DNA from 2 places in the Rhizobium sp. AN73 genome. Region 1 is predicted to be linked to the other one. Evidence: riboswitches for the same ligand, from Rfam matches in the RefSeq annotation. Region 1 holds a riboswitch; the other holds the start of a gene.

Region 1 (5,467 bases):
ATCGACCTGCCGAACTATGGCGAGTTCGACGAAAAACGCGTTTTCGCCGAAGGATCGATCTCCGGTCCCTATAATTTCCGTGGCATCAGGATCGGCATTCCGATCTGCGAGGAAATCTGGAACGATATGGGCGTGTGCGAAACGCTGGCCGAAAGCGGGGCGGAAATCCTGCTGGTGCCGAACGGTTCGCCTTATTATCGCGGCAAGCTGGATGTGCGCCATCAGGTGGCGCTCAGACAGGTTATCGAAAGCGGCCTGCCGCTGGTCTTCGCCAACCAGCTTGGCGGACAGGATGAGCTGGTATTTGACGGCGCGAGCTTCGCCTTCAACACCGACAAGTCGCTCGCCTTCCAGATGAGCCAGTTCGAGGCGACACTTGCTGTCACCGACTGGAAACGCACGGAAAAAGGCTGGCGCTGCGAAAGCGGACCGTTCTCGAAAATTCCTGATGGTGAGGAAGCGGATTACCGCGCCTGCATGCTGGGCTTTCGCGATTACGTCAACAAGAATGGCTTCAAGAGCGTCGTTCTCGGCCTGTCCGGCGGCATCGATTCGGCGATCTGCGCCGCACTTGCGGTAGACGCGCTGGGCGAGGAGCGGGTGCGTTGCATCATGCTGCCCTATCGTTACACCTCCGAGGATTCGTTGAAGGACGCCGCCGATTGCGCGAGAGCTCTCGGCTGCCGTTACGATATCGTGCCGATTGCCGAGCCGGTGGACGGTTTCATGTCGGCGCTGTCAGAGCTTTTCGAGGGCACGGAAGAGGGCATCACCGAAGAAAACCTGCAAAGCCGCGCACGCGGCACCATCCTCATGGCCGTTTCCAACAAGTTCGGCTCGATGGTGGTGACAACCGGCAACAAGTCGGAAATGTCGGTGGGTTATGCCACGCTCTACGGCGACATGAATGGCGGCTTCAACCCCATCAAGGACCTCTACAAGATGCAGGTCTACGCCATTTCCAGATGGCGCAACGGCCATGTGCCGCCGGGCGCTCTCGGGCCTTCCGGCGAGGTGATCCCCGCCAATATCATCTCCAAGGCGCCGTCTGCCGAATTGCGTCCCAACCAGACCGACCAGGATCTGCTGCCGCCCTATCCGGTGCTGGACGACATTCTGGAGTGCCTGGTGGAAAAGGAAATGTCCGTCGAGGAAATCCTTGCACGTGGCCATGATGTGGCGACGGTGCACCGGATCGAGCATCTGCTCTATCTCGCCGAATACAAGCGCCGCCAATCCGCACCCGGCGTGAAGATCACCAAGAAGAACTTCGGCCGCGACCGCCGTTACCCGATCACCAACCGGTTTCGGGACAGGTAGTCGAAGGGTGGCGCGAAGGGGTCTCGCCTTTGGAAGGCGAGATTAATTCTTTTTCTCCGTCATCCTCGCCCTTGAGGCGAGGATCCATACGCGGTTGAAACGGTGGATCCTCGGGTCAAGCCCGAGGATGACGTCGCGTGTGAGGAGCCTCTTGGCGTCCCCATCAATGGCGGGGACGCGCCGCGCCGCTTCCTCGTCTCAAATAACCTGCCCCACATCGATGCGGTTGCCATCCGGGTCTTCGAAAACGAAGGCACGCAGGCCGTAATCCTTGTCCTGCAGGCCCTTGATGATGCGTAGCCCGTGGCTCTTGCAAAGCGCGTGCAGCGCGTCGACGTCGCTGACCAGCATATGCGCCACATTGAAGGGCGCCGGCTTGTGCGTGGGCTGCAATGTCAGGTGCAGCTCGGCGTTGCCCTGTTTCAGGATCATGAAACCGACGGGATTGCCGTTTTCGAAGGTCTTTTCGAAGCCGAGCACACCGACATAAAAATCACGGGCTTTTTCGATATTCTTGACAGGAAGCATTGCGGCGATCCGGCCGAACCGGATGCCGTGATCGGCGATGTTATTCATCGCGGAACCTCGGATCTGGGAGAAACGGGCAGGGGCGCGGGCGGTGCCGGAACGCTGCTGTTTTTTCCGATTTGAATTTGCAGGACGGTGCCTGCGGCAATAGGATCATAATCACGGCGGCGGTGGATGCAAATGGAATATCTGCGTCACGTCCCGATCCAGACTATCGACAGGCCGGGGAGGCAGCATGCGCAGTTCCATCGAAATCTTCAACATCCGCACCCGACAGATGCGGGTGATCTGGCAGACGCCTGCGCTGTTCGAGGCGCCGAACTGGTCGCCGGACGGAAAATATCTGCTGTTGAACGCTGAAGGGCTGCTCTATCGGTTGTCTCTTGCCGGTGATACTTCGCCGGAGAAGGTCGATACCGGCTTTGCTACGATCTGCAACAACGACCACGGCATTTCGCCTGATGGTTCGCTGTATGCCATTTCCGACAAGGTGGAGTTCGGCAAGAGCGCCATCTATCTTTTACCGTCCACGGGCGGCACGCCGCGGCTGATGACGAAGAACCTTCCTTCCTACTGGCACGGTTGGTCGCCGGACGGGAAAAGTTTCACCTATTGCGGCATTCGCGATCAGGTTTTCGATATCTATTCCATGGACATAGACAGCGGTGTTGAGACGCGCCTTACCCGTGGTGAGGGCCGCAATGACGGGCCGGATTATTCGCCGGATGGCGGGTGGATCTATTTCAATTCCAGCCGCACCGGCCTGATGCAGATCTGGCGCGTGCGGGTGGATGGCTCGGCCGTCGAGCGCATCACCGACAGTGCCTATGGCGACTGGTTCCCGCATCCGTCTCCCAAGGGGGACAAGGTGGTGTTCGTCTCCTATGACGCCGATGTCTTCGACCATCCGCGCGATCTTGATGTACGCGTGCGGTTGATGGACCTGGATGGCGGCAATGTCGAAACGCTGTTCGAGCTGTTTGGCGGGCAGGGAACGATGAACTCGCCCAACTGGTCACCCGATGGTGACGAGTTCGCCTATGTGCGTTATTTCCCCGTGGAGTGATGTGATAAGGAGTGCTGCTTCCGTCATGCCGGACTTGATCCGGCATCCAGCCGACGCGCGTCTGCGCGGCGAAAGGATTCTTTTCAGCCCAAGGACTTGGGCTGGCTGGATTTCCGCTCAAGGCCGGAATGACGGAGGTGGAGGGGGCTCGCCATGGTCACATTGCCGCATCGCTCTGCAATATGCTTGTATTCGCAAGCTTTCTTGCCCATAGGTTCTTGCGTCAGGTGCCCGCCATTTGCGGCGGGAGAATCGGGAATCCGGTGCGAAACCGGAACGTGCCCAGCGCTGTGAGGCGGATGCCCTTTTTCTGATGCCACTGAAGCAATTCGGGAAGGCGAAAGCGGGCGGATGATGCCGAGTCAGAAGACCGGCCTGACAGGATAGACTGGCCCGCGTGGACGGCGGCAGGTTGTTGAAGAAGCGTGTCGTGCAGGCGGAAACCGGAGCCGGTTTTCGTGGCGGCGCGCCAGCATTGTTGGGGATAGACGATGCCGACCGATCCGCTCGCGACCAGTTCACTCGATGCCAATGCGTTCGATTATGCGCTTTCGCCCGCTCGCCCGTTTTCCGAGGAGGAGCGCGAGGCGATCTACCGTGTCATCGAAACCCGCCGCGATGTGCGCGACCAGTTCCTGCCCGATCCATTGCCGGACGATGTGGTCGAGCGTTTGCTGAAGGCGGCGCATTCCGCGCCTTCCGTCGGTTTCATGCAGCCGTGGAATTTCACGCTCATCACGGATGGTGCCGTCAGGCAGGCGGCCTGGGTTGCGTTCGCCCGTGCCAATGGCGAGGCGGCGGCGATGTTCGAGGGGGAGCAGCAGGCACTTTATCGCAGCCTGAAGCTGGAGGGCATCCGCAAGGCGCCGCTCAGCATCTGCGTCACCTGCGACCCGACACGCGGTGGCAAGGTGGTGCTGGGCCGCACCCACAATCCACGCACGGATGTCTATTCCACCGTCTGCGCCATCCAGAATCTCTGGCTTGCGGCGCGCGCCGAAGGCATAGGCGTCGGCTGGGTCAGCATTTTCCACGACAGCGACATTCGCGCCATTCTCGATATTCCCGACCACATCGAAATCGTCGCATGGTTGTGCCTCGGCCGCGTCGATGCGCTTTACACCGAACCGGAACTGGCGGTGAAGGGCTGGCGGCAGCGGGTGCCGCTGGAGGAGCTGGTGTTTCGCAATCGCTGGGGCGGGCGGTAAGGCGCGCGGAGGGTAACCCTGCTCCTTAGACGGCTCACACCTCCATCCATACTCGACGTCATCCTCGGGCTTGTCCCGAGGATCTGCCAACATGTCATAAAAAACGATAGGTTGCAGATGCTCGGGACAGGCCCGAGCATGACGAAGGAGAGATTTTCCAACCTTGCCATCAAACCATGAGGGAGCTTCGTGCTCACTCGCTTCGTAACGGGTGCACACCCGCGCCGTTATTGCTGCGGCTGTATGCCCTTCAGCGCCGGGTTCTTCAGGTCGATCCGGCCTGTCTGGTCGGGCAGGAATTTCGGGCCAATGACGCGGACGTTGCTGTTGTTCGGGTCGTAGTCGCGTTCGGGAACCGGTTGTTCCGGCGGCTTTGCGGCCTGCTGCTCAGCGGGTTTGTCAGTCTTGTCACCCTGTGGTGACGGAATGGTCGTGATGCTGGAATAGGGTTTTCCACCTTCCGGCCGGGCGCTCTCCTGCTCCTTCATCTCCTCGTGATAAGCGGCCATGTTGCAGGCGCAGTTCGGCGCTTTTGTCGAGGCGTTCTTATAGGCAAAGGCGGTCGGCAGGTCCTTGTAGGGTTTTCCGGTTTCGGCCGAGATCATGTCGGCCGTTTCCTGATCCGCCATGGAGTGGAAATAAAGCTCCGTCTCCGTGCCGGGGCACATCTTCTGGCATTGTTCTGCCTGGGCGCGGAAATCGAGTGGTGATGCGTTGGAGGCAATGGGGAAAAACGAGCCATCGCAGGTACGTACGCACAGCGTTCTCAGCCCACCTTCAGCTGCTGCATTGGGGTAGGGCGAAAGCCCTGCCTGTCCCTGTGGATTGCCCGGTTGGCCGAAGGCTTCGGGATAACGGGTCACGTTGGAGGCCGGCGGCACTTGCGTATCTGCGTCCGGCATGGCGGCGCAACCATTGGCATCGAGGGCGGCGAGGATGCGCTGGCGCCGGATGTCACCATCATCGCTGCTCTGGGCCGCCATCGCATCGTCACGGTCACGGATGATGGCGTCGCGTTCGCTCTGCGCATCCGCCATCGCGTCGCTGATCTGCGCGCAGAGATCGGCATTGGGGTTGCCATAAACGGTGACGCTTGCCGATGAGCAGCCGTAGCGGCGCAAATCGTTCCTGATTTTGCGGATTTCGATGTTCTGGCGGGTGAGCGCGTTGGCGTAACGCCGCACCTCGGCCGTGTTGCCGATGACACGCGGCGGCTCGCGCAATTGCGCATAGAGTGTATCGCAGACCTCGTCCGCGAAAGCGGCGGCCGGCGCGACAAAAACAAGGGGAAGCAGAAAGCCGATGATGCGGCTGCGGCGCCGGGTCAATTGTTCGATCCGTTCGA
Region 2 (5,467 bases), 1.6 Mb from region 1:
CATCGCGCCGGAGACCCGTTTCATCCTTGCCGAAGGCAACTACCTGCTGCTGAACGAGGCGCCGTGGACGAAGCTCTCCGTCAGCTTCGATCTCGCCATCTTCGTGGGTCCATCTGTTGCGGTGCTCGAGGACCGCCTGCGGCAAAGATGGCAGGGCTACGGTCTCGATGCGACTGAGATCCACGCCAAGCTTTTCGAAAACGATCTTCCCAACGGAAAACGGGTGATCGAGAACTCTCGGCCTGCCGATATTCACATCGATATCTGGGAATAGGCCAACCCTTCCCGTTCCGTGGGTGACAGCGAGCATTCGCTGTTAAGCCTTCATTGACCATGTGTTGAATCTTTTTGATCCACAGGGTGGGGCTTTTGTGTGTCTAATTATTGACGAAAAAATTTCCTCATATACTATATGTGGTGTTCGAGGTTCTTCCGATCTCGCAAGTGTCGGGAGCTAAGACGGGAATTCGGTGCGCAACGCCATCATGGCCGAGCAATGCCGAAACTGCCCCCGCAACTGTAAGCGGTGAGCATCGTTCCGATTTGGGTCACTGGAGCCGAGGGCTCCGGGAAGGCCGGGATAGATGTTTTGACCCGCAAGTCAGGAGACCTGCCTTGAGCGAAAACGTCCACGGGCGGGGTGTCCGGAAGGAAGGTGTATGACGCAAATGAATTGCGTGCGCCCTTTTCTGCCCCCTTCCAGAACAAGCTTCGGGGTGAAGTCATGCCAGTGCATTTTTTTAAGTTCCTGCGCTCGTCGGCGTAGAGAGTGATCTTACGTGGCCCGGAGCATTTCCAGGAAAAGTGGACCCCGGTTTTACGTCCGGAAATGCAACAAAACGCTCCAAGCCGCAACTCGCCTGAATGACAGATCCATCGCCACCCGATTGCGATTGCAATCGGCAATGTTGAGCCGTGCGCAAAAGCGGCTTCGAAAGAGGAAATCATGAACGTCACCGTTTACAGCAAACCCGCCTGCGTCCAATGCACCGCCACCTATCGCGCGCTCGATCGCATCGGCGTCAGCTACGAGATCATCGATATCTCCGAAGATGCGGATGCGCTCGATCACGTTCGTGGCCTCGGTTACATGCAGGTTCCTGTCGTCGTCGCCGGCGAACGCCATTGGGCGGGTTTCCGGCCGGACATGATCGGCTCGATCAGCTGAGGAGGCGGCGCGATGGGGCTGATCGTCTATTATTCCAGCCGGTCCGAGAACACTCATCGCTTCCTTCTAAAGTTGGGGCGGCGAGTGCTTCGCCTGCCGCTCGGCGCCGAGGAGGACGTGCCTCAGGTGTCGGAGCCCTATGTTCTCGTCACCCCCACCTATGGGGGCGGCGGCATTAAAGGAGCGGTGCCGAAACCGGTCATCCGGTTTTTGAACGAGCCCTCCAACCGACATCTCATTCGCGGCGTCATCGCGGCGGGAAATACGAATTTTGGCGCAGCTTTCGCATCTGCCGGAGATATCGTGTCGCGTAAATGCGCGGTGCCGTTTCTCTATCGCTTCGAGCTTCTCGGCACGGAGGAAGATGTCGCCAACGTCAATCATGGATTGGAACGATTTTGGACACGCTGACCTCGAATGCCGCGCGCAACAAGGATGCCAAACCGCCGGCGTCCGTAACCCAGAAACCGCTGGATGTGGGCCTGGATTATCACGCGCTGAACGCGATGCTGAATCTTTACGATAGCGAAGGGAAAATCCAGCTCGACAAGGACCGTCTTGCGGCGCGGCAATATTTCCTCCAGCACGTCAACCAGAACACCGTCTTTTTCCATAACCTCAGGGAAAAGCTCGATTACCTGGTGACGGAGGGATATTACGAGCAGGAGGTGCTGGACCAGTATTCCTTCAATTTCGTCCGTGACCTTTACGACGAGGCCTATGCCAGAAAGTTCCGCTTCCCGACTTTTCTCGGCGCTTTCAAATATTACACCTCCTATACGCTGAAGACTTTCGACGGGAAGCGTTATCTGGAGCGTTATGAGGACCGCGTCTGCATGGTGGCGCTGGCTCTGGCGCGCGGTGACGAGAAACTTGCCCGCGATCTGATGGATGAAATCATTTCCGGCCGCTTCCAGCCGGCAACCCCGACCTTTCTCAACGCCGGCAAGAAAAGCCGCGGTGAACTGGTCTCGTGTTTTCTGCTGCGCGTGGAAGACAATATGGAGAGCATCGGCCGCTCCATCAATTCGGCGCTGCAGCTTTCCAAACGCGGTGGTGGCGTGGCGCTGTCCCTGACCAATATTCGCGAATTCGGAGCGCCGATCAAGCAGATCGAAAACCAGTCATCCGGCGTCATTCCTGTCATGAAGCTGCTGGAAGACAGTTTTTCCTATGCCAACCAACTCGGCGCACGCCAGGGTGCCGGCGCGGTCTATCTGCACGCCCACCATCCGGATATCATGCGTTTCCTTGATACGAAGCGCGAAAACGCCGACGAAAAAATCCGCATCAAGACCCTGTCGCTCGGGGTTGTGATCCCCGATATCACCTTCGAACTCGCCCGCAACAACGAGGATATGTATCTGTTCTCGCCCTATGATGTGGAGCGGGTCTATGGCGTGCCGTTGACCGAGATTTCGGTCAGCGAGAAGTATCAGGAAATGGTCGCCGACAGCCGCATCCGTAAGAAGAAGATGAAGGCGCGCGAGTTCTTTCAGGTGATCGCCGAAATTCAGTTCGAGAGCGGTTATCCCTACATCATGTTCGAGGATACGGTGAACCGCGCCAATCCGATCGCGGGCCGCATCAGCATGAGCAATCTCTGCTCGGAAATCCTGCAGGTCAGCGAAGCGAGCGAGTTCAATGCCGATCTGTCCTACAGCCATATGGGCAAGGATATTTCCTGTAATCTCGGCTCGCTCAACATTGCCTCGGCAATGGATTCGACCGATTTCGGCAAGACCATCGAGACCTCCATCCGGGCTTTGACGGCTGTTTCGGATATGAGCCACATTTCCTCGGTTCCGTCAGTGGAAAAGGGCAATGACGCCAGCCACGCCATCGGCCTTGGCCAGATGAACCTGCACGGTTATCTGGCGCGCGAACGCATCTTCTACGGTTCCGAGGAAGGCATCGATTTCACCAATATCTACTTCTATACGGTGACCTATCACGCCATCCGCGCCAGCAATCGGCTTGCCGTGGAAAGGGGCCAGAGCTTCAGGGGATTTGAAAATTCCAAATACGCCTCGGGCGATTATTTCGACAAATATACCGACCGGGAATGGCTGCCCGCGACCGAAAAGGTAAAGGAGCTGTTCGAAAAGGCTGGCATTTCCATCCCGACGCAGGAGGACTGGAAGGCGTTGAAGCAGGCCGTCATGGCGTCTGGCCTCTATAACCAGAACCTTCAGGCCGTACCGCCCACCGGCTCGATCTCCTATATCAACCACTCGACATCCTCGATCCATCCGATCGTCTCGAAGATCGAAATCCGCAAAGAGGGCAAGATTGGTCGCGTTTATTACCCGGCTTCCTATCTCTCGAACGACAATCTCGAATATTATCAGGATGCCTACGAAATCGGTCCTGAGAAGATCATCGATACCTATGCGGCGGCCACCCAGCATGTCGATCAGGGCCTGTCGTTGACGCTGTTCTTCCGCGATACGGCAACGACGCGCGATATCAACCGGGCGCAGATCTACGCCTGGAAGAAGGGCATAAAGACAATCTATTACATCCGTTTGCGCCAGATGGCGCTGGAAGGCACGCAGGTTCAGGGCTGCGTTTCCTGCACGCTCTGAATTGAGGGACTGAACATGAACATCGCCGTAAAACCCGCGTCCCGCATTCGCGCGGTCAACTGGAACCGTATCGAGGATGATAAGGATCTCGAAGTCTGGAACCGCCTGACATCGAATTTCTGGCTTCCGGAAAAAGTGCCGCTCTCCAACGACATCCCCTCCTGGGGAACGCTGAAGCCGGAAGAGCAGAAACTGACGATCCGCGTCTTCACCGGGCTGACATTGCTCGACACCATCCAGAACGGCGTCGGCGCCGTGCGGCTGATGGCGGATTCGGCCACGCCGCATGAGGAGGCCGTGTTGTCCAACATCTCCTTCATGGAGGCCGTGCACGCCCGCTCTTACTCTTCGATCTTCTCGACGCTTTGCTCCACGCCTGATGTCGACGATGCCTATCGCTGGTCGGAGGAGAACGAGTTCCTGCAGCGCAAATCCGCACTTATCATGCGGGAATATGACAGTGGCAATCCGCTGAAAATGAAGGTCGCCAGCGTGTTTCTGGAGAGCTTCCTGTTCTATTCCGGTTTCTACCTGCCGATGTTCTGGTCAAGCCGCGCGAAGCTCACCAACACGGCGGATCTGATCCGTCTCATCATCCGCGATGAGGCCGTGCACGGCTATTATATCGGCTACAAGTTCCAGCGGGCGCTGGAGCGTCTGGGCGAGAGCGAAAAACAGGAGATCAAGGATTTCGCCTTCGATCTCTTGCTCGAGCTTTATGACAATGAAGCGAAATACACCGAAGATCTCTATGACGGCGTCGGCCTGACGGAAGACGTCAAGCAGTTCCTGCATTACAACGCCAACAAGGCCCTGATGAATCTGGGTTACGAGGCACTGTTTCCCGCGGAGGCCTGCCGGGTCAATCCGGCGATCTTGTCGGCGCTTTCTCCCAATGCCGACGAAAATCACGACTTCTTCTCCGGCTCCGGCTCGTCCTATGTCATCGGCAAGGCGGTCGCCACCGAAGATGAAGACTGGGATTTCTAAACCACACGCGCTCTAGGACCCGCAAAAGCTATTGCGGGTTCACCACCTGGCTCGCAAGGCGGAAGGGGCTGGATACGGTTGCGCCGATTGCGTCGAAAACGAAGGCACCCGCATTGTTGATGCCGCCCCCGCGCCTGCTTGCCTCCAGCTGCGGCACCATGGATGCCAGCGCCGCGTAGCGATCGTGGTTGAGCGGGTCCGAGGCCTTGAGATTGGAAATGTCCACGAACTGTACACCTTCTTTCAGAGCCGCTTCCTGCACCTGCGGATCGGTAACGTCAAGCGCGCCGACGCGGGTGACATCAGCGCCCAATATGGAGGAGGCTTTCAGGGCGCGATCGTCCTTGGACACCAGCACCGTGAGCGGCGGGTTGAGCCGCCCGACAACCTCGATCTGCTTGCGGAACACATCGGCGTCGATATCCGGTGCGGCCAGCACCACCTGAAGCTTGGAGATCACATTGTTCCTGCCTTCGAAGCGCAATTGCCGCAGCGCTTCCATGACCAGCCAGCCGCCCATGCTGTGACCGAACACGACAATGCTTTTTCGTGGGGTCTGCCGGGTCAGATCGATCAACACCGCAGCAAGCGCGTCGCGTGAATAGGTCGCCGATTCCTTGTCGGCCACATAGCCGGTGACGCTTGCTTGTGACGGCCAGGAAAACACCAGCGGCACACCATTCATATTGGCATCAGCAGCCATTTGCGCCGCGCGGAACAG

What was found. A riboswitch is a leader RNA that binds a small molecule or an ion and turns the genes downstream of it on or off. The one in region 1 is predicted to bind cobalamin.
Region 2: it holds a riboswitch for cobalamin, as region 1 does, so the genes downstream of both, nrdH (glutaredoxin-like protein NrdH) here and bluB (5,6-dimethylbenzimidazole synthase) in region 1, are expected to answer to the same signal.

Annotation. Positions count from the first base shown of each region.
Region 1 is NZ_JARWME010000002.1:935,917-941,383, forward strand. Features, by position in the region: gene RBH10_RS14570 (NAD+ synthase) at 1-1,320, shown strand, start outside; gene RBH10_RS14575 (VOC family protein) at 1,519-1,896, opposite strand; gene RBH10_RS14580 (TolB family protein) at 2,084-2,914, shown strand; cobalamin riboswitch at 3,123-3,308, shown strand; gene bluB (5,6-dimethylbenzimidazole synthase) at 3,406-4,122, shown strand; gene RBH10_RS14590 (DUF2865 domain-containing protein) at 4,350-5,450, opposite strand.
Region 2 is NZ_JARWME010000002.1:2,511,886-2,517,352, reverse strand. Features, by position in the region: gene RBH10_RS22335 (nucleoside triphosphate hydrolase) at 1-274, shown strand, start outside; cobalamin riboswitch at 408-633, shown strand; gene nrdH (glutaredoxin-like protein NrdH) at 947-1,168, shown strand; gene nrdI (class Ib ribonucleoside-diphosphate reductase assembly flavoprotein NrdI) at 1,181-1,579, shown strand; gene nrdE (class 1b ribonucleoside-diphosphate reductase subunit alpha) at 1,567-3,756, shown strand; gene nrdF (class 1b ribonucleoside-diphosphate reductase subunit beta) at 3,772-4,746, shown strand; gene RBH10_RS22310 (alpha/beta hydrolase) at 4,775-5,467, opposite strand, start outside.